Regions from separate parts of the Kitasatospora sp. NPDC094016 genome, predicted to be linked through region 1. Evidence: riboswitches for the same ligand, from Rfam matches in the RefSeq annotation. Region 1 holds a riboswitch; each other region holds the start of a gene.
The links. A riboswitch is a leader RNA that binds a small molecule or an ion and turns the genes downstream of it on or off. The one in region 1 is predicted to bind cobalamin.

Region 1 (9,774 bases):
GCGACACCCTCGGCGGCGTGGTCGAGGTGCTCGCGTACGGCGTGCCGGTGGGTCTGGGCTCGCACGTGCACTGGGACCGCCGGCTGGACGCCCGGCTGGCCGCCGCGCTGATGGGCATCCAGGCGATCAAGGGCGTCGAGGTCGGCGACGGCTTCGAGCTGGCCCGGGTGCCCGGCTCGCAGGCGCACGACGAGATCGTCCCGACCCCCGAGGGCGTCAAGCGCACCTCCGGCCGCTCCGGCGGCACCGAGGGCGGCCTGACCACCGGCGAGGTGCTGCGGGTGCGGGCCGCCATGAAGCCGATCGCCACCGTGCCGCGGGCGCTGCAGACCCTGGACGTGCGCACCGGTGAGCCGGCCAAGGCGCACCACCAGCGCTCGGACGTCTGCGCCGTGCCGGCCGCCGGGATCGTCGCCGAGGCGATGGTCGCGCTGGTGCTGGCCGACGCGGTGAACGAGAAGTTCGGCGGTGACCACGTCTCTGAGACCCGCCGCAACGTGCAGGGCTACCTCGACAACCTGATCATCCGATGACCGTTCCGGTCGTTGTGCTGGTCGGCCCGCCCGGCAGTGGCAAGTCCACCGTCGGGCGGGCCCTGGCCGAGCGTCTGGGCGTCGGCTTCCGGGACACCGACGCCGACATCGAGGCGCTGGCCGGCAAGCCCATCCCGGAGATCTTCGTCGACGAGGGCGAGCCGCACTTCCGCGAGCTGGAGGTCCGGGCCGTGCGCACGGGCGCCACGGAGCACGACGGCGTCCTGGCGCTCGGCGGCGGCGCGGTGATGGCCGAGGCCACCCGCGCCCTGCTGCGCGAGCTGCCGGTCGTCTTCCTGGAGGTCCCGCTGGCGGACGCGGTCAAGCGGGTCGGCCTGGACGCCCCGCGCCCGCTGCTGGCCATCAACCCGCGGGCCCGCTGGCGCGAGCTGATGGAGGCCCGCCGGCCCCTCTACCTGGAAGTGGCCACCGCCGTCGTCGACACCGCCGGCCGCACCCCCGAGCAGGTCGCGGACGCCGTACTGGAAGCACTGGAGCTGAAGACCCCCCATGACTGACCCCATCGTCAGGATTCACGTCGGCGGCAGCGCCGGCCACGACCCGTACGACGTGCTGATCGGGCACCAGCTGCTCGGTGAGCTGTCGGCGCTGATCAGTCCCCCCAGTCTGGGGACAAGAGGGGCCAAGCGGGTCGCGATCATCCACCCCGAGGCGCTGGCCGCCACCGCCGACGCCATCCGCGAGGACCTGCTCGGCGAGGGCTACGAGGCGATCGCGCTCCAGGTGCCCAACGCCGAGGACGCCAAGAGCGCCGAGGTCGCCGCGTACTGCTGGTCGGTGCTCGGGCAGACCGGCTTCACCCGCAGCGACGTCGTCGTCGGCCTCGGTGGCGGCGCCACCACCGACCTGGCGGGCTTCGTCGCCGCCACCTGGCTGCGCGGCGTCCGCTGGATCTCCATGCCCACCACGCTGCTCGGCATGGTCGACGCGGCCGTCGGCGGCAAGACCGGCATCAACATCGCCGAGGGCAAGAACATGGTCGGCGCCTTCCACCCGCCGGTGGGCGTGCTGGCCGACCTCGACACCCTGGCGACCGTGCCCAAGCACGACTACGTCTCCGGCCTCGCCGAGGTCATCAAGTGCGGGTTCATCGCGGACCCGGCCATCCTCGACCTGATCGAGGCCGACCCGGAGGGCGCCAAGACCCCGGACGGCCCGCACACCGTCGAGCTGATCCGCCGCGCCATCCAGGTCAAGGCCGACGTGGTCTCCGGGGACCTCAAGGAGTCCGGCCGGCGCGAGATCCTCAACTACGGCCACACCCTCGGCCACGCCATCGAGCGCAACGAGCGCTACAAGTGGCGGCACGGCGCCGCGATCTCCATCGGCATGGTCTTCGCCGCCGAACTCGGCCGCCTGGCCGGCCGGTTGGACGACGAGACGGCCGACCGGCACCGCACCGTGCTGGCCTCCGTCGGCCTGCCGCTGCGCTACCAGGCGGACGCCTGGCCGAAGCTGCTGGACGCCATGAAGATCGACAAGAAGTCGCGCGGCGACCTGATCCGCTTCATCGTCCTGGACGGCCTCGGCAAGACCTCCGTCCTGGAGGGCCCCGACCCGTCCCTGCTGGTCGCCGCCTACGCGGAGGTCTCGGCGTGACCAGGGTCATGGTGCTCAACGGCCCCAACCTCGGGCGGCTCGGCAGCCGCGAGCCGGACGTCTACGGCGCCACCTCCTACGCCGGGCTGGTCGAGCGCTGCACCGCGCTCGGCCAGGAGTTCGGCTTCGAGGTCGAGGTGCACGAGACCAACTCCGAGCAGCAGATGGTGGAGTGGCTGCACGAGGCGGCCGACGGCAAGGTGCCCGTGGTGATCAACCCGGGGGCGTTCACGCACTACTCGTACGCGATGCGGGACGCCGCCTCGCAGCGCACCGCACCGCTGATCGAGGTGCACATCTCCAACCCGTACGCCCGGGAGGCCTTCCGGCACACCTCGGTGATCGCCGCGGTGGCCTCCGGCACGATCGCGGGATTCGGGCTCGGCTCGTACGAGCTGGCCCTGCGCGCCCTGGCCGAGCAACTCACCACGCGCTGACGCCTGGTCAGCGGCCCGGCGGCGGACTGTGCCCGCCGCCGGGCCGCCGTGTAGTCTCCCCGCTGAGAGGTGTCGGGAGGTGACCGTGACGCAGTACGCCGGGGGTGGGCACGTCCCGCCGCGTCCCGCCGCTCCGCCGGGGCCGCAGCCGTCGGGGGCCGCCGCGCCGCCGCCGGTGCCGCCCGCTCCGGCTCCTGTTCCCGCGCCCGCTCCGGTCGCACCCGCGCCCGGTGCGCCGGCCTCCGCCGGGGCCACCGGGCACTTCGTGCTGCCCTCCGGCGCGCCCGTGCAACTCCCCGCCCACCCGCCGCAGCGGCACGCGCCCACCAGCCCGATCGCCGTCCTGCTGATCGGCCCGGCCGGGGCGGGCAAGACCACCGTCGCCCGGTACTGGGCCGAGCGCCGGCCCAGCCCGACCGCGCACATCAGCCTGGACGACGTCCGCGAGTGGGTGCAGTCCGGCTTCGCCAACCCGCAGTCCGGCTGGAACAACGCCTCCGAGGCGCAGTACCGGCTGGCCCGCCGCACCTGCGGCTTCGCCTGCCGCAACTACCTCGCCAACGGCATCTCCTGCATCATCGACGACGCCGTCTTCCCGGACCGCCCGGCCATCGGCCTCGGCGGCTGGAAGCGGCACATCGGTCCCGGCATGATCCCGGTCGTGCTGCTGCCCAGCCTGGACTCCGTGCTGCACCGCAACGCCCGGCGCGGCGGCACCCGGCGGCTCGGCGACGAGGAGGTGGCGCGGATCCACGGCCGGATGGCCGGCTGGTACAACTCCGGGCTGCCGATCATCGACAACTCGTACCTGGACGTGGCCGGCACCGCCGCCGAGCTGGACCGCGTCATCCTGGCCCGGCTGATGGGCATGCCGGTGCGCTGACCCGCGACGATCCGGTGGTGTCGGTGCCGACTGCGATGATGGGCGGGTCCTGATCGAACCACCCCGGGGGAGCTGACGCCCGTGCCGGAAGGCCACATCATCCACCGCCTCGCCGCCGAGAACCGGAAGGCCTTCGGCGGCCGCCCGGTCGAGGTGTCCAGCCCGCAGGGCCGGTTCGCCGACGAGGCCAAGGCCATCGACGGGCAGCTGCTCACCGCGGCCGAAGCCGTCGGCAAGCACCTGTTCCTCGGCTTCGAGGAGGGCGGCTGGGTGCACGTCCACCTCGGCCTCTACGGCGGCTTCGCCTTCGGTACCGGGCCCGCGCCCGAGCCGGTCGGCCTGGTCCGGCTGCGGCTGGCCAACGACGACGGCTACGCCGACCTGCGCGGCCCCAACACCTGCGCGCTGGTCACCGGCGCGGAGAAGGCCGCCGTCGCCGCCCGGCTGGGCCCCGACCCGCTGCGGGCCGACGCCGACCCGCAGGCCGCCTGGCGCCGGATATCGGCCAGCCGGACGACCGTCGCCGCGCTGCTGATGGACCAGAAGGTGCTGGCCGGGGTGGGCAACGTCTACCGGGCCGAGGTGCTGTTCCGCCACGGGATCAACCCGCACCGCGCCGGCCGCGACCTCACCCGGGGCGAGTGGGACGCGATCTGGGCCGACCTGGTCGCCCTGATGCACGAGGGCGTCGGTGCGGGCCGGATCGACACCGTCCGGCCCGAGCACACCCCCGAGGCGATGGGCCGACCGCCGCGCGTCGACGACCACGGCGGCGAGGTGTACGTCTACCGGCGGGCCGCGATGCCCTGCCTGGTCTGCGGCACCGACGTCCGGACGGAACAGCACGCCGCACGCAACCTCTTCTGGTGCCCCGCCTGCCAGGCGGCCTGACCAGGCCCTGCCCGGCCGGTCAGCCGAAGGCCGCGCCGGGCTCGTGGTGTTCGGCGGCGGCGCACGCGTCGAGGAGGGGGCGCAGGGACTCGTCCACGAGCTGGTAGCGCACGACCCGCCCGTCCTTGTCCCCGGTCACCACGCCCGCGGTGCGGAGCAGCCGCAGGGCCTGGGACACGGCGGGGTCGCGCATGCCGGTGGCCACGGCGAGGTCGGAGACGGCGAGCGGGCCGGCCCGGTGGAGGGCGAGCAGGAGGGCGAGCCGCCCGGGGTCGGCGAGCAGGGAGAACCGCTCGGCCCAGGTGCGGACGTGCGCGGGGTCGCCGATCGCGGCGATGGCCTCGCAGACCCGGTGTCCGTCGATGGTGCGGTGGCCCGCGCGGTCGGCCGGTACGAGATGCATGCGCACATTGTTGCAGCAGGGGGCCTGTGATCCTGGACACCTGCGCAGGTGCGCAGCCTTGCAAGGGTGGGTCCTGGCCCCTACGGTGTTCCCCGCCGTGGTGCTCGGGAAGACCGGTGACGGATCCTCAGGGATCCCAGTCCGGAGCGGCCCTCGCCACTGTGATCGGGCCATCGTGATCGTCGACGATGGAGAGACGTCCGTACCCACGACGCCACTGGGAGCCTCGCGCACCTGGGAAGGCGGGTACGGGACCCCCGTAAGCCAGGAGACCGGCCACGGCATCTCACGAAGTGTTTCCACGAGGTGCTGGAGCGTGACCCGAATGACCCTGCCCGAAACCGCCGCGACTGCCGAGGCGCCGGCGACACCGTCCGCGCTGCCCACGTTCCGCTGGAAGCGCGAGGACACCGTTCGCACGGCCGGGCTGATGGGGGTGATCCTGGCCATGCACGTGGTGGCCTTCGGGACGCTCGTCCTCCTGGTCGCGCCCCACAACTACGCGGTCGGCACCCAGGTCTTCGGGGTGGGCCTGGGGATCACCGCGTACACCCTCGGCATGCGGCACGCCTTCGACGCCGACCACATCGCGGTGATCGACAACACCACCCGCAAGCTGATGGCGGACGGCAAGCGGCCGGTCTCGGTCGGCTTCTGGTTCGCCCTCGGGCACTCCTCGATGGTGGTGCTGATGGCCGCCCTGGTGGCGGGCGGCGCGCAGCTGGCCAGCACGCTGATGGACGACGACTCGACCACCCACAAATGGCTCGGGATGGTCGGCACGACGGCCTCCGGCGCGTTCCTCTACCTGATCGGCGCGCTCAACCTGGCCGCGCTGCTCGGCATACTCAAGGTGTTCCGGGCGATGCGGGCCGGGTCGTACGACGAGGCGCAGTTGGAGGAGCACCTCAACTCGCGCGGCTTCATGGCCCGGGTGCTGAACCGGGCGACCCGGTCGATCACCCGGCCCGGGCAGATGTTCCCGGTGGGCATGGTGCTGGGGCTGGGCTTCGACACCGCGACCGAGGTCACCCTGATGGTGATGGCCGGGTCGGGCGCGGCGGCCGGGCTGCCCTGGTACGCGATCGTCTGCCTGCCGCTGCTGTTCGCGGCCGGGATGAGCCTGTTCGACACCCTGGACGGGACTTTCATGAACTTCGCGTACCAGTGGGCCTTCGCCAACCCGGTCCGGAAGGTCTACTACAACCTGACGATCACCGGGCTGTCGATCGCGGTGGCCTTCGTCATCGGCACCATCGAACTGGTCGGCGTGCTGCACGAGAAGCTCGATCTGACCGACCCGGTCACCGGCTGGATCGCGGGCATCTCGCTGGACAACGTCGGCTACGCGATCGCCGGGCTGTTCGTGGTGGTCTGGGCCGCGGCGATCGCCTACTGGAAGCTGGCCCGGGTGGAGAAGCGCTGGGCGGCCGCCGAGTAGCGACGACTGCGACCGGCGACGGCAGCGGGCGGCGACGGCGCCTCCCCCGGGATCCCGGGGGAGGCGCCGTTCCGTCGCCGCGGGTCGGTGCCGGTCGTCGGGCGGGCGGGGTTCAGCGCTCTTCGCGGAAGTCGACGTGCCGGCGCGCGACCGGGTCGTACTTGCGCAGGACCATCCGGTCCGGGTCGTTGCGGCGGTTCTTGCGGGTCACGTACGTGTAGCCGGTGCCGACGGTGGAGCGGAGCTTGATGACGGGGCGCAGTTCGCTGCGGGCCATGGGTGTCCTCCCGGGTTGGCGGGGTGTTCGGGGTCGGGGCGAAACCGTACACCGAAATGGAAGTCATTTTCATCTGGTGTAACGTGAGCTCCGTCCTGCCCATTCCCGGACGCCAGGGAGCACCCATGTCCGCCCACTGCCAACTCACCGGCCGTCGGCCCGGATTCGGCAACGCGATCTCGCACTCGCACCGCCGCACCCGCCGCCGCTTCGACCCCAACATCCAGCACAAGCGCTACTGGCTGCCCGGCGAGGGCCGGTACGTCCGGCTCACCCTCAGCGCCAAGGGCATCCGCACCATCGACACGATCGGCATCGAGGCCGCCGTCGCCCGCATCCGCGCCCGAGGGGGGAAGGTCTGATGGCCAAGCAGAGCAAGATCGCCAAGAACGAGCAGCGCCGTGCCGTCGTGGCCCGGTACGCCGAGCGCCGCGCCGAGCTCAAGCGGATCATCGCCAGTCCCGGCACGGCCCCCGCCGAACGCGCCGCCGCCCAGGCCGAACTCGCCCGCCAGCCCCGCGACGCCAGCGCCACCCGGATCCGCAACCGCGACGCCGTCGACGGCCGCCCCCGCGGCTACCTGCGCGCCTTCGGCCTCTCCCGGGTCAACCTCCGCGTCCACGCCCACGCCGGCCACCTGCCCGGCGTCCGCAAGGCCAGCTGGTGAGCGGCGTGGACGGGATCAAACTGCCCGTGGTGGTCGTGGCCGGACTGCACGCCGACGAACGCCGCGCCGCCGTCCGGGAGTTGGCGGTGGCCGGGGTGGGCGCGGTGGTCCTCCACCACGACCTGCGGGAGGCCTCGCAGGGCGTCGTCCGCCGTGAACTGCGCGACGCGGGAGGCGGGTTCGACGCCGCCGACGTCCCGCTGGTGAACGACTGCCCCTGCTGCGCCCTGCGCGAGGACCTGCTGCCGCGACTGCTGCGGATCGCCGACGAGGGCCGGTACGGGCTCGCGATCGTCGAACTGTGGGGCGGCAGCGACCCGCACCCGGCCGTCGAGGTGATCGCCGGGGGAGAGGCGGACGGCCGCCACCTGGAGGACGCCGTCGAACTCGCGGGCGTGGTCACGGCCGTCGACCCGGACCGGCTGGTCGGCGAGCTCTCCGTCTCCGACGACCTGGTGGAGCACGGCGAGCACACCGCCCGCCAGGACCAGCGGACCCGCGCGGAGGCGCTCGCCCACCAGGTCGAGTACGCCACCACCCTCGCCGTCCCGCGCGCGACGGCGCACACGCCCGGGCTCGCGCTGCTCCGCCAGCTCCACCCCACCGCCCGGGTCGTCCGGCTCGGCACCGGCGCGCTCACCCGGGCCGCCCTCGGCGGCTTCGACGTCGCCGCCGCCCGGGACCGGGTCAACCCGGCGATCGCGCTGCTCCCGCAGGAGAGCGACGAGGCCGGCGTCACCACGCTGGTCTGGGAGCGCCGCCGCCCGCTGCACCCCGAGCGGCTGCACCGGGCGCTGGAGCTGCTCGTCCCCGCCGCCCAGCGCAGCCGCGGCCGCTTCTGGCTGGCCAACCGGCCCGACCTGATGCTCGCCTGGGACGCCGCCGGGGCCAACCTCGCCGTCGAGGAGTGCGGGCCCTGGCTCACCTCCCTGCCCGACGCCGCCTGGGAGCTCTACCCGCCCGCCCGCCGGGCCGCCGCCGCCCTCGACTGGCACCCGCTGCACGGCGACCGGGTGCAGCAGCTCAGCTTCACCGCGGAGGGCCTGGACGTCGACGGCGTCACCGGGCTGCTCGACTCCTGTCTGCTCACCGACGCCGAACTCGCCGCCGGCGAACCCGGCTGGAAGGCCCTGCCGGACGCCTTCCGGGACCTGCTCGACCCCGTTCACTGAGGAGTTGTCACTGTGCGTAAGCGACCGAACCCGCCCAAGGCCCGGCCGAACCCGCTGTTCGCGGCCGGCATCGAGTACATCGACTACAAGGACACCGACCTGCTGCGGCGCTTCGTCTCCGACCGCGGCAAGATCCGGAGCCGCCGCGTCACCCGGCTCACCGTCCAGCAGCAGCGCGCCGTGGCCAGGGCCGTCAAGAACGCCCGTGAGACGGCCCTCCTCCCGTACGCCGCCGGCACCACCCGATAGCCACCACACCACCGTCACCACCCGACAAGGAGCCCCCGATGGCCGTCCCCAAGCGCAAGACGTCCCGCAGCAACACCCGGCACCGCCGGGCCCAGTGGAAGGGCAAGGCCCCGAAGCTCGTCCCGATCACCCTCAACGGCCGCGAACTGCTCGTCCCCCAGAACCTGGTCCCCGCCTACCGCCGCGGCCTGATCGACCCGGAGGGGGCGTAGCGACCACGGAGGGGGCGTGCGGTGGCGGGGGCGCGCCCTGTCGGGGGTGCTCGGCGGGCGGATCGGAGTGGGGGTTCGTAGGCTCGACGCATGTCTGATGCGTACGCGGGTCGGCGGGAGCGGGTGAGGGAGCACTGCAGTGCGGCCGGGGCCGATGCGGCGCTGATCACCCGGGCGGCGAACGTGCGGTATCTGACGGGCTGCGCCCCCTGCGGGGCGACGCTGCTGCTGACCCGGGAGCGGGTGCTGCTGGCGGTGCCCGACGATCTGCCGGCGGACGACACCGGGGAGCACCTGATCGCGCCGGACGTCACCCAGGTACCGGTGGCTGCCGCGGCGGACACCGCCCTGGCGGCGACCGCCGCCGCCGCGCGACTGGGCGTGGCGGACCTGGCGGTGGAGGAGCACGACCTGACCGTCAGCCGCCACCGCGCGGTGGCGAGCCTGGCGGAGGGGGCCCGGCTGGCCGACCTGGGGCAGGTGGTCGAGCGGCTGCGGGTGGTCAAGGACGAGCACGAGATCGCCGACCTGCGGATCGCCGCCGAGATCGCCGACCAGGCGCTCGGCGAGCTGCTGGAGTCGATCCTGGTCGGCCGCACCGAACGGCACCTGGCGATGGAGCTGGAACGCCGGATGATCGACCACGGCGCGGACCGGGCGGCCTACCCGGTGTCCGTCGGCACCGGCAGCCACTCCGGCCAGCCCGCCCACCAGCCGACCGACCGCCGGGTGGAGGAGGGCGACTTCCTCACCGTGGTGATGGGCGCCCAGTACCGGGGCTACGGCGTCTCCACCGCCCGGACCTTCGTGATCGGCGCGGCCCCCGCGCCCTGGCAGGTGGAACTGCACCGGCTGGTGTTCCGGGCCCAGCGGGCCGGCCGGGAGGCGCTCGGACCGGGCGTGGAGCAGTACGTGCCCGACCGGGCCGCGCGGCAGATCCTGGAGGCGGCCGGCCACACCGAGACCTCCCCGCACCCGGTGGGCCACGG
Region 2 (9,774 bases), on a different contig from region 1:
TCGCCCTCGCCGCCGCCGGCACGCAGGACCCGGCGCTGCGCCGGACGACCGCCTTCCTCTCCGCCCACGCCGACGCCTTCCTGTATCCCGACGGACCGGCCGGCCGGCCCGATGCGAAGGCCGCCGCACTGCTGGCCCTCGTCGCCGAGAGCACCGGTGGCGATCCCCGGGCCTTCGGCGGCCGGGACCTGATCGCCGCGCTCACCGGCCACGTCTGCACGGCGGCGGGGGAGAACGGCAAGTGCACCGCCGCCGGGGACTTCCTCGGCGCGGCCTCGCCCTGGGTCCAGTCCCTCGGCGTCATCGCCCTCCAGCGCGCCGGCGTCACGCCACCCGCCCCGGCGCTCGCCCGCTTCACGACGCTCCAGTGCGCCGACGGCGGAGTGGCCGGATCGATGATCGTCGCCGGCGACCACTGCGAGTCCGACCCGCTCACCACCGGCCTCGCGGTCCTCGCCCTGCGCACGGCCCCCGGGTACGAGACGGCCGCGAAGAAGGCGTCGGACCAGCTCGCGGCCGGACAGCAGGCCGACGGTTCCCTCCTCCCGTACCTCGGCGCCCCCGGTGACACCATCAGCACCGCGAGCGCGGCCCAGGCGTTCAGGGCCACCGGACAGGACACCCGCCGGGCCGCCGCCACGGCCTGGCTCGCCGCCCGGCAGGGAACGGACGGCGGCTTCGGCCCCGACGCGTCGACCACCGACCCGGACCCGGCGGCCACCGAGCAGGCGATTCTGGCCCTGACCGGCACCGACCTCACCAGCGTCCGGCACAACCCGGACGCCACCACCCCGCCGACGACACCCGCCACCACGCCGCCGACCTCGCCCGCCACCACCCCGCCGACCTCGCCCGCGACCACGCCGCCTGCCGGGAGAACCCCCGACGCCGCCAAGGGCAGCGCCTACCTCACCGACCCGTCCCGCCTGATCAACGGCCGCTACTACGAGGGCTTCCCGGCCTTCGCCGACTTCGGCCTCACCATCGACGGCGCCTACGCCCTCGCGGCCACCGGCACCGACGACGCCGCGCTGCGCAGGATCGTCGACTTCCTGGACCAGCCGGGCAAGGACGCCAGCGAGCGCACCGTCAACGACTGGACCGGCATCGGCACCGAGTACGCAGGCGGCGGCTCGATCGGAAAGGAGGCGCTGCTCGCCGAGGCGGTCGGCCGCAACCCGCGCGCCTTCGGCGGCCACGACCTGATCGCCGCCCTGGCCGCCCTCGTGTGCACCAAGGCCGACCAGAGCACCGGCTGCGCGGCGCCCGGCAACTACACCTACGCGACCTCGGTGTTCTCCCAGGCGCTCGGCATCATGGCCCAGCTCCGGGCCGGGGACTCGACGAACGCGGCTCCCGCGATCGCCTACCTGAAGGGTCTCCAGCACCAGGACGGCTCGTGGCCGAGCCTGATCCCCGCCACCGGTGACTCCGACGTGGACAGCACGGCGATGGCCGTCATGGCCCTCGCCCTCGTGCCGGGCGACGAAGCCGCGCGGGCCGTCGACCAGGGCCTCGGCTGGCTCGCCGCGCGGCAGCTGCCCGACGGCGGCTTCCCGGGAGCGGCCGGCGACTCGACCAACTCGGCCGCGCTCGCCATCCAGGGCATGACACTGCGCCAGTCCACGTACGGCGCCCAGATCGCCAAGGCGCGCGACTTCCTGTCGGGCCAGCAGAACGGCGACGGCGGGTTCAACGTGGCCTCCGCCGGGCAGCCGGGATCGGACGTCCGCGCGTCCACGCAGGTGCTCGGCGGTGCCACCGGGATCTCGTTCGGCACGCTGTTCCGGGAGCTCGGGGGAACGTCGACGCCGACGCCCACTCCGACCTCCACCGGGACGGCGACCCCGACGGCGACCCCGACGGGTTCGCCGACCGGCACCCCGACCGGCACGCCCACGGGCACCCCGACCGGCACACCTACGAGCATTCCCACGAACACGCCGAGCCCGACGGGCTCGCCCGCCACGGCTGGGCCCTCGGACACCGCCGCTCCCTCGACCGGCGACGGCTCGGCCACCTGGTCGGCCGGCGGCATCGACGCCCCGGCCGATGGCAGGGGCGCCCCCGCCGGTGGCGCGGCGGCGCAGACCGGCTCCGGCAGCCTGGCCGGGACCGGAACCCAGGCTCTGACGCTGACGGCGGGTGCGGGTGTGCTGACCGCGCTCGGTGCGGCGGCGGTCCTCGTCGCCCGACGCCGCGCCGCGGCCGCCCCGGGGCGGCACCGGTGAGCCGGGGACTCGGCGGTCGGCTCGGCGGGCGGCTCGGCCGGCTGTCCGGGGCGGCGGCCCTGACCTTCGCCCTCGCGTTCGGCGGCGTCGCCGCGGGCACCGCCCCGGCGTCCGCGGCGCCGCTGCCGATCGACCAGTGCACCACCACCTCCGGCGTGGTGCTCGCCGTGGACTTCAGCAAGTGGGGCGGCCCGCTGCTGCGCTCCTGCGGGACCACCCCGACCACCGGCTTCACCCTGCTCAACCAGGGCGGCTGGAAGACCACCGGGACCGGGCACGACGGTCCGGCGTTCATCTGCCGGATCGGCTACAGCGGCTTCCAGGGCGGCAAGCAGTTCCCGGCCCCGGACCAGGAGAAGTGCGTTCTGACGCCCCCGGCCACGGCCTACTGGTCGTACTGGCACGCCGATCCGGGCCAGAACGAGTGGTCCTACAGCCAGCTCGGCGCGATGAGCTACCAGCCGAAGCCCGGCAGCGTCGACCTCTGGATCTTCGGTGGCACCGACGTCGAGGGCACCGAGGGGCGGCCGGGCTTCTCACCGGACAGCGTTCGCGCGAACAACTCCAGCCCCGGCGGGCAGCCCGCCGACCCCGGCCAGGGCACCACTGGCGGTTCCGGCGGCTCCAACGGTTCCGGCGGCGGGTCGACGGGTGCCACGGGGACGACCGGCGGCGGCACCGGTTCGAGCAGTGGCACCGGTTCGAGCGGCGGGACCGGGAACGGGAGCGGAACCGGCAGCAGCGGCGGGAGCAGCACCGGCAGCGGCGGAACCGCCGGCACCAGCGGCGCCGGCACGGCCGGTGGCACCGGATCGGGCCGGGCCCCGGCGCCCGCCAAGCCCCCGGCGGGCGGAGCCCGTCCGCCCGCGCCCGCCACCACCCCGGGGCCCGGCGCCGTCGCCACCCCCGAGGACGGCATCACGCCGCCCGGAGCGCCCGAGTCGACGCCCGTGCCCGCCACGCCGGTGCCGGTCGAGCCGTCCACCGCGCCGCCGGCGGACGCCCCGAGCGACCAGCCGACCCCGCAGACGGTCGAGGCAGCGGCCGCGCCGACGTCCACCCCCGCCGTGCCCGGCGGTGTGGTGGACGCCAACCCGGTGGCCGACGCCCCGCACGACTCCGGGTCGATGGCCCCCGCCGTCATCGCGACCGCCCTCGTGGGGGTGCTGGGCGCGGCCACCGTGGTCGTCGCGCGACGGCGCCGCCGCCGGGCCGAGTGATCCGGTGACCATGCCCGATCAGCACGCCGCCGTCCCCCCGAAGCCCGACCCGAAGCCCGACCCGAAGCCCGACCCGAAGCCCGACCCGAAGCCGAAGCCCGCCCCCGGACGCGACGCCGGGAGCCGGCGCAGCCCCCGGAACCTGCACCCGCTGGCCTGGTGGACCTGGGCGCTGGCCCTGGCGACGGCGGCCAGCCGCACCACCAACCCGCTGCTCCTCCTGCTCGTCCTCGCCGTGCTCGGCTACGTGGTCACCGCCCGCCGGACCGAGGCCCCGTGGGCGCGCGGGTTCACCTACTATCTGTGGCTGGCCCTGACCGTGGTGGCGATCCGGGTGGTGTTCCGGTGCGTCTTCGCCACCGGTATCACCCCGCACGACCATCTGCTCTTCTCGCTCCCGCACCTGCCCACCCCCGCCTGGTACGCGGGCATCCGGATCGGCGGGCCGGTCTCCCTGGAGGCGACCCTCTCCGCCGCCTTCGACGGGCTGCGCCTGGCCTGCCTGATCTGCTGCATCGGCGCCGCCAACACCCTCGCCAACCCCAAGCGCGCCCTGCGCGTCCTGCCCGGCGCCCTGTACGAGCTGGGTGTGGCCGTGACGGTGTCGCTGAGCGTCGCCCCGCAGCTGGTGCAGAGCGTCCAACGCGTCGCCCGGGCACGGCGGTTGCGTGCCGGGCGGCGCAAGGGCGTCCGCGCGCTGCGCAGCATCGTCGTCCCGGTGCTGGAGGACGCGTTGGAGCGTTCGCTGCACCTGGCCGCCGCGATGGACTCGCGTGGCTACGGCCGCTCCGGCACCGCGACCCGCCGCTCCCGTCACGTCACCGGCGCCCTGATGCTGCTCGGCATGTGCGGCCTGTGTGCCGGGGTGTACGGGCTCCTGGACGGAACCGCCCCCGCTGCCCTGGGGCTTCCGGCCTTCCTCGCGGGCGCCCTGCTCTGCGTGGCGGGGCTGGTCCTCGGCGGCCGGCGCGTACGGCGCACCACCTACCGGCCGGACCGCTGGCGGGCCGCCGAGTGGGCCGTCGCGGGCTGCGGGGTGACCGCCGCCGTCCTGCTGTTCGCCACCGTCGGCTACGACGCCACGGATCTCAACCCGTCGCTCTACCCGCTCAGTTGGCCGAGCCTGCCGCTCGTCCCGGTGCTCGCCCTGCTGCTGGCCGGCGCCGCCGGGGTGATCGCGCCGCCGCCGGGCGGTACCCCGGAGCCCGCCACCGGTACCCGCCGTACCGGCACCGACCGTACGACCCCCGAGGTGAGCACGTGATCCGATTCGACCAGGTCGGTGTGGTGTACGACGGCGAGACCACCCCCGTCCTGCGCGACGTCGACCTGCACATCCCGGAGGGCGAGCTCTGCCTGGTGGTCGGCCGTACCGGCGTCGGCAAGTCGACCCTGCTCGGCGCCGTCAACGGCCTCGTGCCGCACTTCACCGGCGGCACCCTGCGAGGCAGGGTCACCGTGGACGGCCGGGACACCGCGCACCACCCGCCGCGCGAACTGGCCGACGTGGTGGGTGTGGTGGGGCAGGACCCGCTGGCCGGCTTCACCACCGACACGGTGGAGGAGGAACTGGCCTACGTCATGGAGCAGTTGGCCGTCCCGCCGGAGGTGATGCGCAAGCGCGTCGAGGAGACCCTCGACCTGCTCGGCCTCGCCGACCTGCGCCACCGCGCCCTGCACGAGCTCTCCGGCGGCCAGCAGCAGCGCGTCGCCATCGGCTCGGTGCTCACCGCGCACCCCCGCGTCCTGGTCCTGGACGAACCGACCTCGGCGCTCGACCCGACGGCCGCCGAGGAGGTGCTCGCCGCCATCACCCGCCTGGTCCACGACCTCGGCGTCACCGTCCTGCTCGCCGAACACCGCCTGGAGCGGGTCGTCCAGTACGCCGACCGCGTCGCCTACCTGCCCGGCGACGGCACGGTCGTGCACGGGCCGCCCGCCGAGGTCTTCCGGCACACCGCGATCGCGCCGCCGGTCGTCGACCTCGGGCGGCTGGCCGGGTGGCGGCCGCTGCCGCTCTCCGTCCGGGACGCCCGGCGCGCCGCCGCTCCGCTGCGGGAGCGGCTCACCGACGTGCCCGTTCCTCCGCCGCGCCGGGCAGCGGTGGTGGGGGATCGGGTGCTGGACGCCCGGGGGGTGGTCGTCCGGTACGGGCCGGTGGCCGCCGTCCGGGAGGTCGGGCTGGACCTGCGGGCCGGTGAGGTCACGGCGCTGATGGGGCGCAACGGTTCGGGCAAGTCCTCGCTCCTGTGGGCCCTTCAGGGCTCGGGCCCGCGACAGGGCGGCAGCGTGCGGGTCCTCGGAGCCGACGGCGGGCCGGCCGCGGACCCCAAGCGGCTCTCCGCGACCAGGGCCCGGCAGCTCGTCGGGCTCGTCCCGCAGACCCCGACCGACCTGCTGTACCTGGAGACGGTCGCCCAGGAACTCGCCCAGAGCGACCTGGAGGCCCGCGGCGCAGCAGGCCCGACCGCAGCAGGCCGGACCACAGCAGGCCGGACCACAGCCGGCCCGACCGCGCGGCAGATCCTCGACCGGCTCGCCCCCGGGATCCCCGACGGCACCCACCCCCGGGACCTCTCCGAGGGCCAGAAGCTGGCCCTGGTCCTGGCGATCCAACTGGCCGCCGCGCCAAGGGTGGTGCTGCTGGACGAACCCACCCGAGGGCTCGACTACCACGCGAAGGAGGCGCTCACCGGCATCGTGGACGCCCTCGCCGCCGAAGGCCGTACGGTCGTCGTCTCCACCCACGACGTCGAGTTCGTCGCCGCCACCGCCGACCGGGTGGTGGTGATGGCCGAGGGCGAGATCGTCGCCGACGGCCCCACCGCCCAGGTCATCGTCGCCTCGCCCACCTTCGCCCCCCAGACCGCCAAGATCCTCGCCCCGCTGCCCTACCTGACGACCCGGCAGGTGGCCGAGGCCCTGGCGCCCGCCGAGACCGCCCGGTGAGCGCCGTCCGAATCCCCGGCCGGGCCCGCGTCGTCGCGGCCCTGGCCGCCTTCATCGGCTTGGTCGCCTTCACCTGGCCGTTCGTCGTCGCCCCGGGAAAGTTCGGCTCCTCCTACGCCCCGCCGCTGATCTTCGGCGCCCTGCTGATCCTGGTGCTCGCCGTCGTCATCGCGGAGATCGCGGCCGGCGGCATCGACGCCAAGGCCCTCGCCATGCTCGGCGTCCTGTCCGCCGTCAACGCCGGGCTGCGCCCGCTCGGCGCCGGCACCGCAGGAGTGGAGACGGTCTTCTTCATCCTCGTCCTGGCCGGCCGGGTCTTCGGCCCGGGCTTCGGGTTCACCCTCGGCTGCACCTCGCTGTTCGCCTCCGCGCTGCTCACCGGCGGCGTCGGCCCCTGGATGCCGTACCAGATGTTCGGCTGCGCGTTCGTCGGCATGCTCGCCGGGCTCCTGCCGAGAACCCGGCGGCGGCGCTGGGAGGTGGCGATGCTGGCGGCGTACGGGGCCTTCTCCGGGTACCTCTTCGGCTTCCTTCTCAACCTCTCCTTCTGGCCGTTCTCCACCGACCCGAACAGTTCCATCGCCTACCTGCCGGGGCTGCCGTTCACCGAGCAGTGGCACCGCTACCTGCTCTTCGACCTCGCCACCTCGCTCGGCTGGGACACCGGCCGGGCCGTCACCACCTTCACGGCCGTGCTCGTCGTCGGCCCGGCCGTCCTCACCGTCCTGCGCCGCGCGGCCCGCCGCGCCAACTTCGAGCCCGTGGTGCGCTTCGAAGCCCCGGACGGTCGACGAGTCACCACGAACGGCACCGCCGGCGGCACCGCGAACGGCACCGCGGACGGCGAGGGAGTCTCACCATGCGGACGGCTTCCGTGAATTCCGCGTCGGCCCCGGTGGTTTGCCCCTAAGCTGGCCACGCAGCTGGTTCGTCCTGTCCGCCAGGCAGGACGTCGCAAGAGGGAACCCGGTGGGAATCCGGGACTGCCCCGCAGCGGTGAGTGGGAACGACCGCCGTCATACGCACTGGACCCGGGACGGGTCTGGGAAGCGATGGCCAGTAGGTACCGGACGCAGACAGGCCCGGTGCGCCCACGAGTCCGAAGACCTGCCCGTTGCCCGCCCGCGGACCGTTCCGCGTGCGGATACCCCGGTGACCTCGTGGGCGGGTCGGCGACCATACCAGGCGGATCGGGCACACGCGTCGACGTGAGCCGCCGCCCGGTTCGTCATCCCTTCGCGCTCTCGTCCCGTCCCCGGGCACTTGAGGAGCCAGACTCGCGAAGGAGAGTCCCTTGACCACGAAGTCCGCAGCCGCGGCGACCAGGGCCACCGTGTACGGCTACCCCCGGCAGGGCCAGGGCCGGGAGCTGAAGAAGGCCATCGAGGGCTACTGGAAGGGCACGGTCACCGCCGACGCCCTGCGGGAGACGGCGGTCGGCCTGCGCCGGGAGAACTGGGCGCAGCTCGCCCAGGCCGGGGTCCTGGAAGTGCCCACCGGCGACTTCTCGTTCTACGACCACGTACTGGACACCACGGTCGCCGTCGGCGCGATCCCGGCCCGCCACCGGGCGGCCGTCGAGGCGGACGCGCTGGACGGCTACTTCGCCATGGCGCGCGGCACCCAGGAGGTCGCGCCGCTGGAGATGACCAAGTGGTTCGACACCAACTACCACTACCTGGTGCCCGAACTCGGCCCGGACACCGTCTTCACCGCGGACCCGGCCAAGGCCGTCGGGGAGTTCCGGGAGGCGCTGGCGCTCGGCCACACCGCACGCCCCGTGCTGGTCGGCCCCCTCACCTACCTGCTGCTCGCCAAGCCCGCCCCCGGTGTCGCCGAGGACTTCCAGCCGATCACCCTGCTGGACCGGCTGCTGCCGGTCTACGCGCAGCTGCTGGCGGATCTGAAGGCGGCCGGCGCCGAGTGGGTGCAGCTGGACGAGCCCGCGCTGGTGCAGGACCGCACCCCGGCCGAGCTGAACACCGCCGCCCGCGCCTACCGTGAGCTGGGCGGCCTGGCGGACCGTCCGAAGCTGCTGGTCGCGAGCTACTTCGACCGGCTGGGCGGGGCCCTGCCCGTGCTGGCCAAGGCCCCGGTCGAGGGCCTGGCGCTGGACTTCACGGGGCCCGCCGCTGCGAACCTGGACGATCTGGCCGCCGTCGGCGGGCTGCCCGGCAAGCGGCTGGTGGCCGGGGTGGTCGACGGGCGCAACATCTGGATCAACGACCTGGAGAAGTCGCTGGCGACCCTGGCGACCCTGCTGGGCCTGGCCGAGCGGGTCGACGTCGCCCCGTCCTGCTCGCTCCTGCACGTGCCGCTGGACGCCGCCGCCGAACGCGACGTCGACCCGCAGATCCTGCGCTGGCTCGCCTTCGCCAAGCAGAAGGCCCGGGAGGTGGCGCTGCTGGCCCGGGGTCTGCGCGAGGGCACGGGGGCGATCGCCGCCGACCTGGCCGCCAACCGCGCCGACCTCGCCTCGCGCGCCAACTCGCCGATCACCCACGACCCGGCGGTGCGTGCCCGTACCGCCGCCGTCACCGCCGACGACACCCGCCGCGCCCAGGCCTACCCGCAGCGGGCCGAGGCCCAGCGCGCCCGGCTCGGCCTGCCGCTGCTGCCGACCACCACCATCGGCTCGTTCCCGCAGACCTCCGAACTGCGGGTCGCGCGGGCCGATCTCACGGCGGGCCGGATCGACGCGGCGGCCTACCGGGAGCGGATGGAGACCGAGGTCCGGGAGGTCATCGCCTTCCAGGAGAAGGCCGGACTGGACGTCCTGGTGCACGGCGAGCCCGAGCGCAACGACATGGTCCAGTACTTCGCCGAGCAGCTCACCGGCTACCTCGCCACCCGGCACGGCTGGGTGCAGTCCTACGGCACCCGGTACGTGCGCCCGCCGGTCCTGGCCGGGGACATCTCCCGCCCGCACCCGATGACCGTCGACTGGTTCGGCTACGCGCAGGGCCTCACCGACCGCCCGGTCAAGGGCATGCTCACCGGCCCCGTCACGATGCTCGCCTGGTCCTTCGTCCGCGACGACCAGCCGCTCGGCGACACCGCCCGGCAGGTCGCCCTCGCCCTGCGCGACGAGGTCACCGACCTGGAGGCCGCGGGCGCGGCCGTCGTCCAGGTCGACGAGCCGGCCCTGCGCGAGACCCTGCCGCTGCGCGCCGCCGACCGCCCGGCGTACCTGGCGTGGGCCACCGAGTCCTTCCGCCTGGCCACCTCGGGCGTCCGCGCGGACACCCAGGTCCACACCCACATGTGCTACGCCGAGTTCGGCGCGATCATGACGGCGATCGACGAACTCGACGCGGACGTCATCTCGCTGGAGGCCACCCGCTCGCACATGGAGGTCGCCGGAGAACTCGCCG
Region 3 (9,774 bases), on a different contig from region 1:
CCTCCCCTCCGGCGGGGCAGAACCATGATGGCCCGACGGATCCGCCGCCGGACCGACAGGACAGGGGGAACGGATGCCGACGGGTGTTTCCAGATGGGTGGCGGGCGGCTATGTGGCCTTGGTCGGCGGGCTGGCCGTCCTGGGCGGGCTGACGGAGAACGGGCGTTACTACCTCGCGTCGATCGTCCTCACCCTTCCCGTCGGCCTTGCTGCGCTGGCCGCCGTCTACCTCGCACGAGGGGTGCTGACCGGCATCGGCGGGCTGTTCACCGACACCACGCTGCCTAACGGCGAGGAGCCCGGCTGGCTGACCACGGGCGGCATCGTGGCCAACACGCTGCTGTTCACCGCGGCGGCCGTCGCCACCGTACTGCTGGTCGAGCGCTTCGTCCGCCGCCGGAGGGCTTCTCACGGCAGCTGAGCCACGGGTACGCGGTGCCCCGGCCCCCCTTCCGGAGGGGCCGGGGCACCGGGGCGCCCCCGGGGGTCAGGGCGCGGTGACGCCCGGCTGGGCGCCGGCGCCGAAGGACCAGCCCTCGACGTCGCCGGGTGCCGGGTTGTAGCTGCCCGCGCCCAGGTTGCTGTAGGACCAGGGGCCGCCGTGCTGGGCGTGCCAGTACGACCAGTAGGCGCTGCCGGTGGGGTTGGTGCAGGTCGTCGGCAGGGCGTTGATGGTGCAGACGAAGCCCGGGTAGCGCGGGTGGAAGGTGTACGCGAACCCGGCGCCGGTCAGCGCGGCCAGGCCGCTGGCGGGGTCGCCGGGTGCGCAGCCGGTCTGGATGCCGCCGCCGACGGCGGTGAAGTCGACCACGACGGTGACGCCGGTGGTGCCGTCACAGGCGGCGGCCCGCGCCTGCGGGGCCTGGACGGCGGAGACGCCGAGCAGGCCTGCGGTCAGAGCGGCGGCGGCGGCGATCGAGCCGAGGGTACGGCGGGCCGGGCGCGCGGGCGCCAGGGTGTCGGTCATCGGAGCTCTCCTTTCGGGGTCGGCGAGTGGTCAGCGAGTGGTCAGCGGGTGGTCAGCGGGTGGTCGCCGGGCAGGCCGGCACGGGCGCGTCCGGGCGGGCACCGGCGGCGGAGAGGGCGGCCAGCGGGGTGCCGGCCAGGCCGAGGACGGCCTGCGCCGTGGCCCGGGCACCGGTGGCCGCGTTGAAGCCGTTCGCGTCGTAGGCGACGGCCCCGCGCACCGCCGGATCGGCGGAGCAGCCCTGCTGGAGCTTGACGAGACCGCTCCAGCCCTTGAGACCGGCCCCGAAGCGCCCGCCGGCCAGCAGCGCCTGCGTGGCGAGGCCGGTGGTGTTGGCGTTGGACGCGGCGGCCCCGGCGGCCGAGAAGCCGCCGTCGGCGTTCTGGTGGGCGGTCAACCAGCCGAGCCCGGCGTTCGCCTTGGCGGTGCGGCCGGTCGCGGCGAGGGCCTGGGCGGCGAGCGCGGTGGCGTCCGGGTCGCTGGTGCAGGTGGCCTGGCCGAAGGACAGCGGGTAACCGCCGTCCGCGCACTGGTTGTTGGCGAGGAAGTCGACAGCCGCCGCCGGGGCGCCACCGGCCGTGCGGTGCAGGGCGATCACGGCCAGGGACTGGCCGAAGGCGTTGCTGTAGTCGCCCCACTGCGAGCGGTCGGAGAACCGGCCGTCGGTCGTCTGGAGCGAGCGCAGCCGGGCGGGCAGGTCGACGCCGCCGAAGGCCGTCGGGTTCCCGCCGCGTACCTCGACGGCGAGCAGCAGCTTGGCGGTCGCGCCCGCGTAGGCCTCGGTGGTGCCGTCGCCGAGGTAGCCGGTGATGATCTCGGGCTTGGCGAGCCAGGCGGTGGCCTTCGCGGCGGCCTGGTCGGAGCTGTGCGAGGCGGCGAAGGCCAGCACGGCGTCGATGGTCAGGCCCTGGTCGGGGTAGGCGGTCCCGTTGAAGACGGACTCGAAGTGGTCGCCGTCGACGAGCTGGCGGGCGAGCCAGCCGCCCGCGGCGGCGTCGGGGCGGAGCGTCGGGGACGAGGTCGCGGCAGCGGGCGCGGCCTGGGCGGCGGCGGCCGCCGGGAGGACGGTGGCGAGGGCGAGCGCGGGTATCGCGAAGAGGCGCAGGGGGCGTCGGAACGAGGACACGGTGGGCCTTTCCGGGCCCGCACGCAGGGGCCCGGAGGACGGCGGCGACAAGCCGGGCAGCCCTCGGAGCTCCGGCCCGCAGACCACGACGGGAGGAGGGGACGACACACCTCCGCCGCCGGGTACTCGGGCTCGCCGCCGACGTGAATCGGCGGCCTACCGTTGCGGGTCAGCGCCGGATTCGGACCGGACTTCCCCCAGTGGCGGAGTCACAACATGACGGCCCATCATGGCGATACGGAAAAGATCCGGTCAAGGGTTCGTGCGTCATCTCACGGTGGTCCGCACCCGGCTTCGCGACGCGCTCCTCCCGGCTGCCGGCGTGATCAGGGTGTCCTGGACGGCAGAATTCCTCCCATGCGGAACATGCGGAGCATTCTCGTCATCGGCATCGGCGCGGGCGACCCCGACCACCTCACCCTGCAGGCGGTCAAGGCACTCGCCCGCACGGACGTCTTCTTCATCCTCGACAAGAGCGAGGAACGGCAGGACCTGATCCGGTTGCGGCGCCGGATGCTGACCGAGCACGGGCGGCCCGGGCACCGCGTGGTGGAGGTGCCGGACGCGGAGCGGGACCGCACCACCCCGGCGTACGCGGCCGCCGTGGACGACTGGCGCGTCCGCCGTGCCGATCTGGTCGAGCGGTTGGCGGTCGAGCACCTCGCTGAGGGCGAGACGGGCGCGTTCCTGGTCTGGGGGGATCCGAGCCTCTACGACAGCGTCATCGCCGTGGTGGAGGACGTACGGGTCCGCGGCGCCGTCGCGTTCGACTACGAGGTGGTCCCGGGCATCAGCAGCGTCTCCGCACTCGCCGCCCGCCACCGCACCACGCTGACCCGGGTGGGCCGCCCGGTGCAGATCACCACCGGCCGCCGTCTGGCCGAGGGCTTCCCCGAGGGCGTGGACGACGTCGTGGTGATGCTCGACGGCCGGGCCGCCTTCGCCGAGATCGACCCGGAGGGGCTGGAGATCCACTACGGCGCCTACCTCGGCACCCCCGACGAGATCCTCGTCGCCGGCCCGCTTGCCGAGGCCGCCCCGCGGATCCGCGAGCTGCGCGAGTCGGCCCGCGAGAGCAAGGGCTGGATCATGGACACCTACCTGCTGCGGCGCTCCGAGAGCTGACCGGCGTGCGCCGCCCCGGACGAGGGGCGGCGCACCGGACGGGATGTCAGCGGTTGAGGAACTCCGGCGGGCGCTTCTCGGCGAAGGCCGCCATGCCCTCCTTCTGGTCCGCCGTCGCGAAGGTGGCGTGGAACAGCCGCCGTTCGAAGCGGACGCCCTCGGCGAGCGTGGTCTCGTACGAGCGGTTGACGCTCTCCTTGAGCATGACCGCCGCCGGGGTGGACATCGCCGCGATCGTCTCGGCCACCGTCAGCGCCTCGGAAAGCAGTTGATCGGCCGGGACGATCCGGGAGACCAGGCCGGCCCGCTCGGCCTCCTCGGCGCCCATCATCCGGCCGGTCAGGCACAGTTCCATCGCCTTGGCCTTGCCGACGGCCCGGGTCAGCCGCTGCGAGCCGCCGATGCCGGGGATCACGCCGAGCTTGATCTCCGGCTGCCCGAACTTCGCGGTGTCCGCCGCCAGGAGGACGTCGCACAGCATCGCCAGCTCGCAGCCGCCGCCCAGCGCGTAGCCCGCCACCGCCGCCACCACGGGCTTGCGCAGCGCGGCGAAGCGGTCCCAGGCGGCGAACCAGTCGCCGAGGTAGGCGTCGACGAAGTCGAGCGTCTGCATCTCCTTGATGTCGGCGCCGGCCGCGAAGGCCTTCTCCGAGCCGGTGACCACCAGACAGCCGATCTCCGGGTCACGGTCGAACTCCGTTGCGGCCGACACGACTTCGTTCATCAGCCGGGTGTTGAGCGCGTTGAGCGCCTTGGGCCGGTCGAGCGTGATCAGCCCCACCCGGCCCTTGCGCTCGACCAGGATCGTCTCGTAGCCGGTCACTTGCCGTCCTCCCGCAGGGTGGTGATGATCGCCGAGAAGTCCAGGCCGGCGCCGCCGTCGGCCTGCGCGAAGTCCGCGTACAGCTGTGCCGCCCTGCGTCCGAGGTCCGTGGACAGGCCGGCGGCGTCGGCGGCCCCGGCGGCGAGTCCGAGGTCCTTGGCCATCAGGGCGGCGGCGAACCCGGCCGCGTAGTCGCGGTTGGCCGGGCTGGCCGGCACCGGCCCGGGGACGGGGCAGTTGGTGGTGAGCGCCCAGCACTGGCCGGAGGCGGTCGAGGCGACGTCGTAGAGGGCCTGGTGGCTGAGCCCGAGGCTCTCCCCGAGCACGAAGGCCTCGCTGACCGCGATCATCGAGATGCCCAGGATCATGTTGTTGCAGATCTTCGCGGCCTGCCCCGCGCCGGGGGATCCGCAGTGCACGACCTTGCGGCCCATCGCCTCCAGTACGGGTCGGGCCGCCTCGAAGTCCGGCGCGGCGGCTCCGACCATGAAGGTGAGGCTCGCGGCCGTGGCACCGACCACCCCGCCGGAGACCGGCGCGTCCACCGCCCGGTGCCCGGCGTCCACGGCCAGGGCGTGCGCCGCCCGGGCGTCCGCGACGTCGATCGTGGAGCAGTCGACGAAGAGCGTTCCCGGGCGGGCGGCGGGCAGCAGGTCGGCGTAGGCGGCCAGTACGTGCCGGCCGGCCGGCAGCATGCTGATGACGACGTCGGCCTCCCGCACCGCCTCGGTCGCGGACGGCGCCGGACGGACGCCGCCCTGCTCCGCCCGCCGCAGCGCCTCCGGCGCCAGGTCGTAGCCGGTCACGGTGTGTCCGGCCGTGGCGAGGTTGGCGGCCATCGGGCCGCCCATGTTGCCGAGTCCGATGAATCCGATGACTCCGTTGACTCCGTTGAATCCGTTGCGGTGGGTCACCAGCGCTCCAGGGGTGTGGTGGGGGCCAGGCCAAGTTCCCGGTCGCCGAGCGGGGCGAAGTAGCGGGCCACCGCGGCGGGCCCGACGGCGCTCAGCGTCGACGGGTTCCACCGCGGGGAACGGTCCTTGTCGATGACCTGGGCGCGGATCCCCTCGGCCAGGTCCGGTGTGGAGAGCGCCGCGCAGGAGGTCCGGTACTCCTGGTCGAGCACCGCCTCCAGCGGACCGAGGGTGCGGGCCCGGCGCAGCGCCGCCAGGGTGGCCTTCACGGCGGCGGGCGAGTTGGCGGCGATCCGGTCCGCGGCCTTCTTGGCCTCCGGTTCGCCGCTGTCCCGCAGGCGGTCGAGGATCTCCTCCACGGTGTCGGCCCCGTAGCAGTGGTCGATCCAGGCCCGCCGGCCGTCCAGCACGCCGGCCGGTGCGGGCCCGACGTTGCGTTCGAGGGCGTCGTGCACGGGGAGTTCGGCCAGGTCGTCCAGCAGCGCGGGCAGCCGCTCGGCCGGGGCGAAGTGGTCGGCGAGGCCGCACAGCAGCGCGTCACCGGCCTCGACGGAACCTGCGGTCAGGGCCAGGTGGGTGCCCAACTCGCCGGGTGCGAGGGCGAGCAGGTAGGTGCCGCCGACGTCGGGGACGAAGCCGATGCCGGCCTCGGGCATGGCGACGCGCGTGGTCTCGGTGACGATCCGGACGCTGCCGTGGGCGGAGACCCCGACCCCGCCGCCCATCACGATGCCGCTCATGAGCGCGACGTAGGGCTTGGGGTAGCGGGCGATGCGGGCGTTGAGGCGGTACTCGTCGCGCCAGAACTCCTCGACGGCGCCCGGGTCCGCGCCGGTGGCGGCGCGGTGGATGGCGACGATGTCGCCGCCGGCGCAGAAGGCCCGCTCACCGGCGCCGGTGATGACCACGGTCGCGACCCGCTCGTCCTCCTCCCACGCGTCCAGCGCTTCGGAGACCCTGCGCACCATGCCGTGGGTGAGGGCGTTCAGGGCCGCGGGGCGGTTGAGGACGATCAGGCCCGCCCGGCCCTCGCGGTGGACCAGGACCTCGTCGAGGTCGGTCCCGGCCATCACGCGGCCCCGATCAGGCCGCGGGCGACGATGACGCGCATGATCTCGTTGGTTCCTTCCAGGATCTGGTGCACCCGTAGGTCGCGGACGATCTTCTCGATGCCGTACTCGGCCAGGTAGCCGTAGCCGCCGTGCAGTTGGAGCGCCTGGTTGGCGACCTCGAAGCCGGTGTCGGTGGCGTGCCGCTTGGCCATCGCGCACAGCTCCGGGGCCCTCGGGTCCCCCCGGTCAAGGGCCGAGGCGGCCCGCCAGAGCAGCGACCTGGCCGCCTCCAGCTCCGTGGCCATGTCGGCGAGCCGGAACTGCAGCGCCTGGGCGTGCAGGAGCCGGGCGCCGAACGCCTCGCGGTCCGCCAGGTAGCCGGTGGCCCGCTCCAGGGCGTCCTGCGCTCCGCCGAGGGAGCAGGCGGCGATGCCGAGCCGGCCGCCGTTCAGCCCGTTCATGGCGATCCGGAAGCCCTCGCCCTCGGCTCCGAGGAGGCGGTCGGCCGGGAGCCGGACGCCGTCCAGGAGCACCTGGCGGGTGGGCTGGGCGTTCCACCCCATCTTCTTCTCGTCGGGCCCGAACGAGACGCCGGCGTCCTCGCGTTCGACGACGAACGCGGACACCCCGCCGGCCCCCGGCCCGCCGGTGCGGGCCATCACCAGGTAGATCCGGGAGACGCCGGCACCTGAGATGAACTGCTTGACGCCGTCGAGGACCCAGTGGTCCCCGTCCTGGCGGGCCCGGGTGGTCAGTGCCGCCGCGTCCGAGCCCGCGCCGGGCTCGGTGAGGCAGTAGCTGGCGGGGGTCGCCATGGCGCTGAGACCCGGCAGCCACCGGGTGCGCTGGGCGTCGTCGCCGTAGCGGTCGATCATCCAGGCGACCATGTTGTGGATGGACAGGTAGGCGGCGATGGACGGGCAGCCGGTGGCCAGCGCCTCGAACACGAGCACGCCGTCGGCGCGGGTGAGTCCGGAGCCGCCGGACTCCTCGCGGACGTAGACGCCGGCCAGGCCGACGTCCGCCGCCTTGCGCAGCACGTCCACCGGGAAGTGCTTGGCCTGGTCCCACGCGACCGCGTTTGGCGCCAGGTGTTCGCGGGCGAAGGCCCGGGTGGTCGCCGCGATGGCGAGCTGGTCCTCTGTGAGGTCGTGCACGACGCCCTCAGCCCATCGTCGGGATGGTGAAGCTCGCGCCCTCCTTGACCCCGGAGGGCCAGCGCGAGGTGACGGTGCGGGTGCGGGTGTAGAAGCGGATCGAGTCCGGCCCGTGCTGGTTGAGGTCGCCGAACCCGGAGCGCTTCCAGCCGCCGAAGGTGTGGTACGCGACCGGCACGGGGATCGGCACGTTGACGCCGACCATGCCGGTGTTCACCCGGCGCGCGAAGTCCCGTGCCGTGTCGCCGTCCCGGGTGTAGATGGCCACGCCGTTGCCGAACTCGTGCTCGCTGGGCAGGCGCAGCGCCTCCTCGTAGTCGGCGGCGCGGAGCACGGTCAGGACGGGGCCGAAGATCTCCTCCCGGTAGATCCGCATGTCGGGAGTCACCCGGTCGAACAGCGAGGCGCCGAGGAAGTAGCCGCCCTCGTGCCCCTCCAGCCGGAAGTCCCGCCCGTCGACCACGAGTTCGGCGCCCTCCTCGACCCCGAGGTCCAGGTAGCCGCGGACCCGCTCCAGCGCGTCGGCGCCGACCAGCGGGCCGAAGTCCGCCGCCGGGTCGTCCGAGCGTCCGACCTTCAGCGCGGCGATCCGCTCGACCAGTTTGGCCACCAGGGCGTCGGCGGTCTCCTCCCCCACCGGGACGGCCACCGAGATCGCCATGCAGCGCTCGCCGGCCGAGCCGTAGCCGGCGCCGATCAGGGCGTCCGCGGCCTGGTCGAGGTCGGCGTCCGGCATCACGATCAGGTGGTTCTTGGCGCCGCCGAAGCACTGCGCCCGCTTCCCGTGCGCGGCGGCGGTGGCGTAGACGTACTGGGCGATCGGCGTGGAGCCGACGAACCCGACCGCCTGCACCCGCGGGTCCTCCAGCAGGGTGTCCACGGCCTCCTTGCCGCCGTTGACCACGTTCAGCACGCCCGGCGGCAGCCCGGCCTCCAGGAACAGCTCGGCCAGGCGCAGCGGCACCGAGGGGTCGCGCTCCGAGGGCTTGAGGACGAAGGCGTTGCCGCAGGCGAGGGCGGGTGCGGCCTTCCAGAGCGGGATCATCGCCGGGAAGTTGAACGGCGTGACGCCCGCGACCACGCCGAGCGGCTGGCGCATCGAGTACACGTCGATGCCGGTGCCCGCGTTGTCGCTGAACTCGCCCTTCAGCAGGTGCGGGATGCCGGCGGCGAACTCGACGACCTCCAGGCCGCGCTGGATGTCCCCGTGGGCGTCGGCCACGGTCTTGCCGTGCTCGGCGGACAGCAGCCGGGCCAGTTCCTCCTTCTCCTGCTCGACGAGCTGGAGGAAGCGCAGCAGGACGCGGGCCCGCCGCTGCGGGTTCCAGGCCGCCCACGCGGGCTGGGCCTGCGCGGCGTCGGCGATCACCGCCTCGACCTCGGCCCGGCTCGCCAGCGGCACCCGGGCCTGCACCCGGCCGGTGTTGGGGTCGTACACGTCGCCGAAGCGACCGGAGGTGCCGGCGGTGGGCTTGCCGGCGACGAAGTGGGTCAGTTCTCGGACCATCGGGTTCCTTCTCTCGACAGGGGTGGGGAGAGGAGGAGGATCGGAGGCCGCCGCGGGTCCGCGGGCACACGGTGGTGCGCCCCGCGGCACGGGCGTGCGGCGGCGGAACGGAACGTCAGGGCGTGGACGCCCCGGCGGCCGTGGGCACGGGACAACCAGGAGCGGCAGTGGAGCGGGAGCAGCCCGGGGTCATGCGTGTCGTCTCCATCCTCGTGGAAAACACGGAACACCCGCGGCCGGTATCCTGACTCCCGGATCACCGCACGCCCCCAGGCCTTCCCGGCTGGCTGCCAGTAGCCTTCGTCTGCGAGGACGAACTCCCCGGTCACAGTGGCGGGACCGTGCCGGACTCACACCGGCTTCCCTGACACCGCGGACCTGCCATCGACCATATAGTTGGACGTCCTAGTAAGTCCAGAGGCCCGCACGCGCGTTGCGCCACCGGCTTTCCACCGCGCCGAGCGACACGCGACCGGACGGGGTCCGCGATCGGGCGCCCGGCAGCGCGGGGCCACGAGCCCGTAAAGTTAGCTGAGGCACACCTAAGCAACACAGGCCGAGCCCATCCTCGCCATACCAGCGCGGGTGGGCCTCGACTGCCGACCGCTGTCGGCGCCGGGGGTGTGTCTGCCGGGAGTGTCGGGACAGGGAGAACGATGTGAGGGACGGTCGGGACGCCAGGCGTCCGCACGGGGAGCTGGTCGCGGACGTGCTGGCGGTGTTGTGGGCGGCCGGCGAGCCGCTGACCGCCCAGCAGGTCAAGGCGGCGCTGGACCACGGGCTGGCCCGCACCACCGTGGCGACGATCCTCACCCGCCTGCACGAGAAGGGGACCCTGGTCCGCAGCCGCCCCGCGCGGTCCTTCGCCTACGCCCCGGTGGAGGACGCCGCCGGGCTGGCGGCCGGGCGTATGCGCCGGGAGTTGGAGAAGGAGCCTCAGCGGGACCTCGTGCTGAAGCGGTTCGTCTCCTCCCTGTCCGAGGACGACGAGGACGTCCTGCGCCGTCTGCTCCTCGATGCCGAGGCCGAGGCCCAGACCGATGCCGCTGCCGAGGCCGCGACCGCGACGGACTCCGGCAGGCCCGAGCCCGAGGACGACGCAT

Region 2: linked by a shared signal. The riboswitch ahead of metE (5-methyltetrahydropteroyltriglutamate--homocysteine S-methyltransferase) and the one ahead of nicT (Nickel transporter NicT) in region 1 are both predicted to bind cobalamin.
Region 3: linked by a shared signal. The riboswitch ahead of ABT015_RS02175 (CoA-acylating methylmalonate-semialdehyde dehydrogenase) and the one ahead of nicT (Nickel transporter NicT) in region 1 are both predicted to bind cobalamin.

What each region holds. Positions count from the first base shown of each region.
Region 1 covers NZ_JBEOUK010000006.1:39,995-49,768, reverse strand. Annotated here, with positions in the region: gene aroC (chorismate synthase) at 1-533, shown strand, start outside; gene ABT015_RS08130 (shikimate kinase) at 530-1,051, shown strand; gene aroB (3-dehydroquinate synthase) at 1,044-2,153, shown strand; gene aroQ (type II 3-dehydroquinate dehydratase) at 2,162-2,590, shown strand; gene ABT015_RS08115 (AAA family ATPase) at 2,670-3,473, shown strand; gene ABT015_RS08110 (Fpg/Nei family DNA glycosylase) at 3,555-4,364, shown strand; gene ABT015_RS08105 (ArsR/SmtB family transcription factor) at 4,384-4,767, opposite strand; cobalamin riboswitch at 4,849-5,062, shown strand; gene nicT (Nickel transporter NicT) at 5,093-6,208, shown strand; gene rpmG (50S ribosomal protein L33) at 6,321-6,485, opposite strand; gene rpmB (50S ribosomal protein L28) at 6,611-6,847, shown strand; gene rpsN (30S ribosomal protein S14) at 6,847-7,152, shown strand; gene ABT015_RS08080 (CobW family GTP-binding protein) at 7,158-8,324, shown strand; gene rpsR (30S ribosomal protein S18) at 8,337-8,573, shown strand; gene rpmF (50S ribosomal protein L32) at 8,612-8,785, shown strand; gene ABT015_RS08065 (M24 family metallopeptidase) at 8,876-9,774, shown strand, end outside.
Region 2 covers NZ_JBEOUK010000002.1:83,714-93,487, forward strand. Annotated here, with positions in the region: gene ABT015_RS02225 (prenyltransferase/squalene oxidase repeat-containing protein) at 1-2,231, shown strand, start outside; gene ABT015_RS02230 (hypothetical protein) at 2,228-3,451, shown strand; gene ABT015_RS02235 (CbiQ family ECF transporter T component) at 3,462-4,715, shown strand; gene ABT015_RS02240 (ABC transporter ATP-binding protein) at 4,712-6,400, shown strand; gene ABT015_RS02245 (ECF transporter S component) at 6,397-7,278, shown strand; cobalamin riboswitch at 7,308-7,529, shown strand; gene metE (5-methyltetrahydropteroyltriglutamate--homocysteine S-methyltransferase) at 7,695-9,774, shown strand, end outside.
Region 3 covers NZ_JBEOUK010000002.1:71,138-80,911, reverse strand. Annotated here, with positions in the region: gene ABT015_RS02215 (hypothetical protein) at 74-421, shown strand; gene ABT015_RS02210 (SCO2322-related protein) at 488-967, opposite strand; gene ABT015_RS02205 (prenyltransferase/squalene oxidase repeat-containing protein) at 1,020-2,093, opposite strand; gene cobF (precorrin-6A synthase (deacetylating)) at 2,460-3,218, shown strand; gene ABT015_RS02195 (enoyl-CoA hydratase) at 3,265-4,041, opposite strand; gene mmsB (3-hydroxyisobutyrate dehydrogenase) at 4,038-4,955, opposite strand; gene ABT015_RS02185 (enoyl-CoA hydratase/isomerase family protein) at 4,952-6,025, opposite strand; gene ABT015_RS02180 (acyl-CoA dehydrogenase family protein) at 6,025-7,164, opposite strand; gene ABT015_RS02175 (CoA-acylating methylmalonate-semialdehyde dehydrogenase) at 7,172-8,671, opposite strand; cobalamin riboswitch at 8,889-9,061, opposite strand; gene ABT015_RS02170 (BlaI/MecI/CopY family transcriptional regulator) at 9,330-9,774, shown strand, end outside; gene ABT015_RS02165 (M48 family metalloprotease) at 9,773-9,774, shown strand, end outside.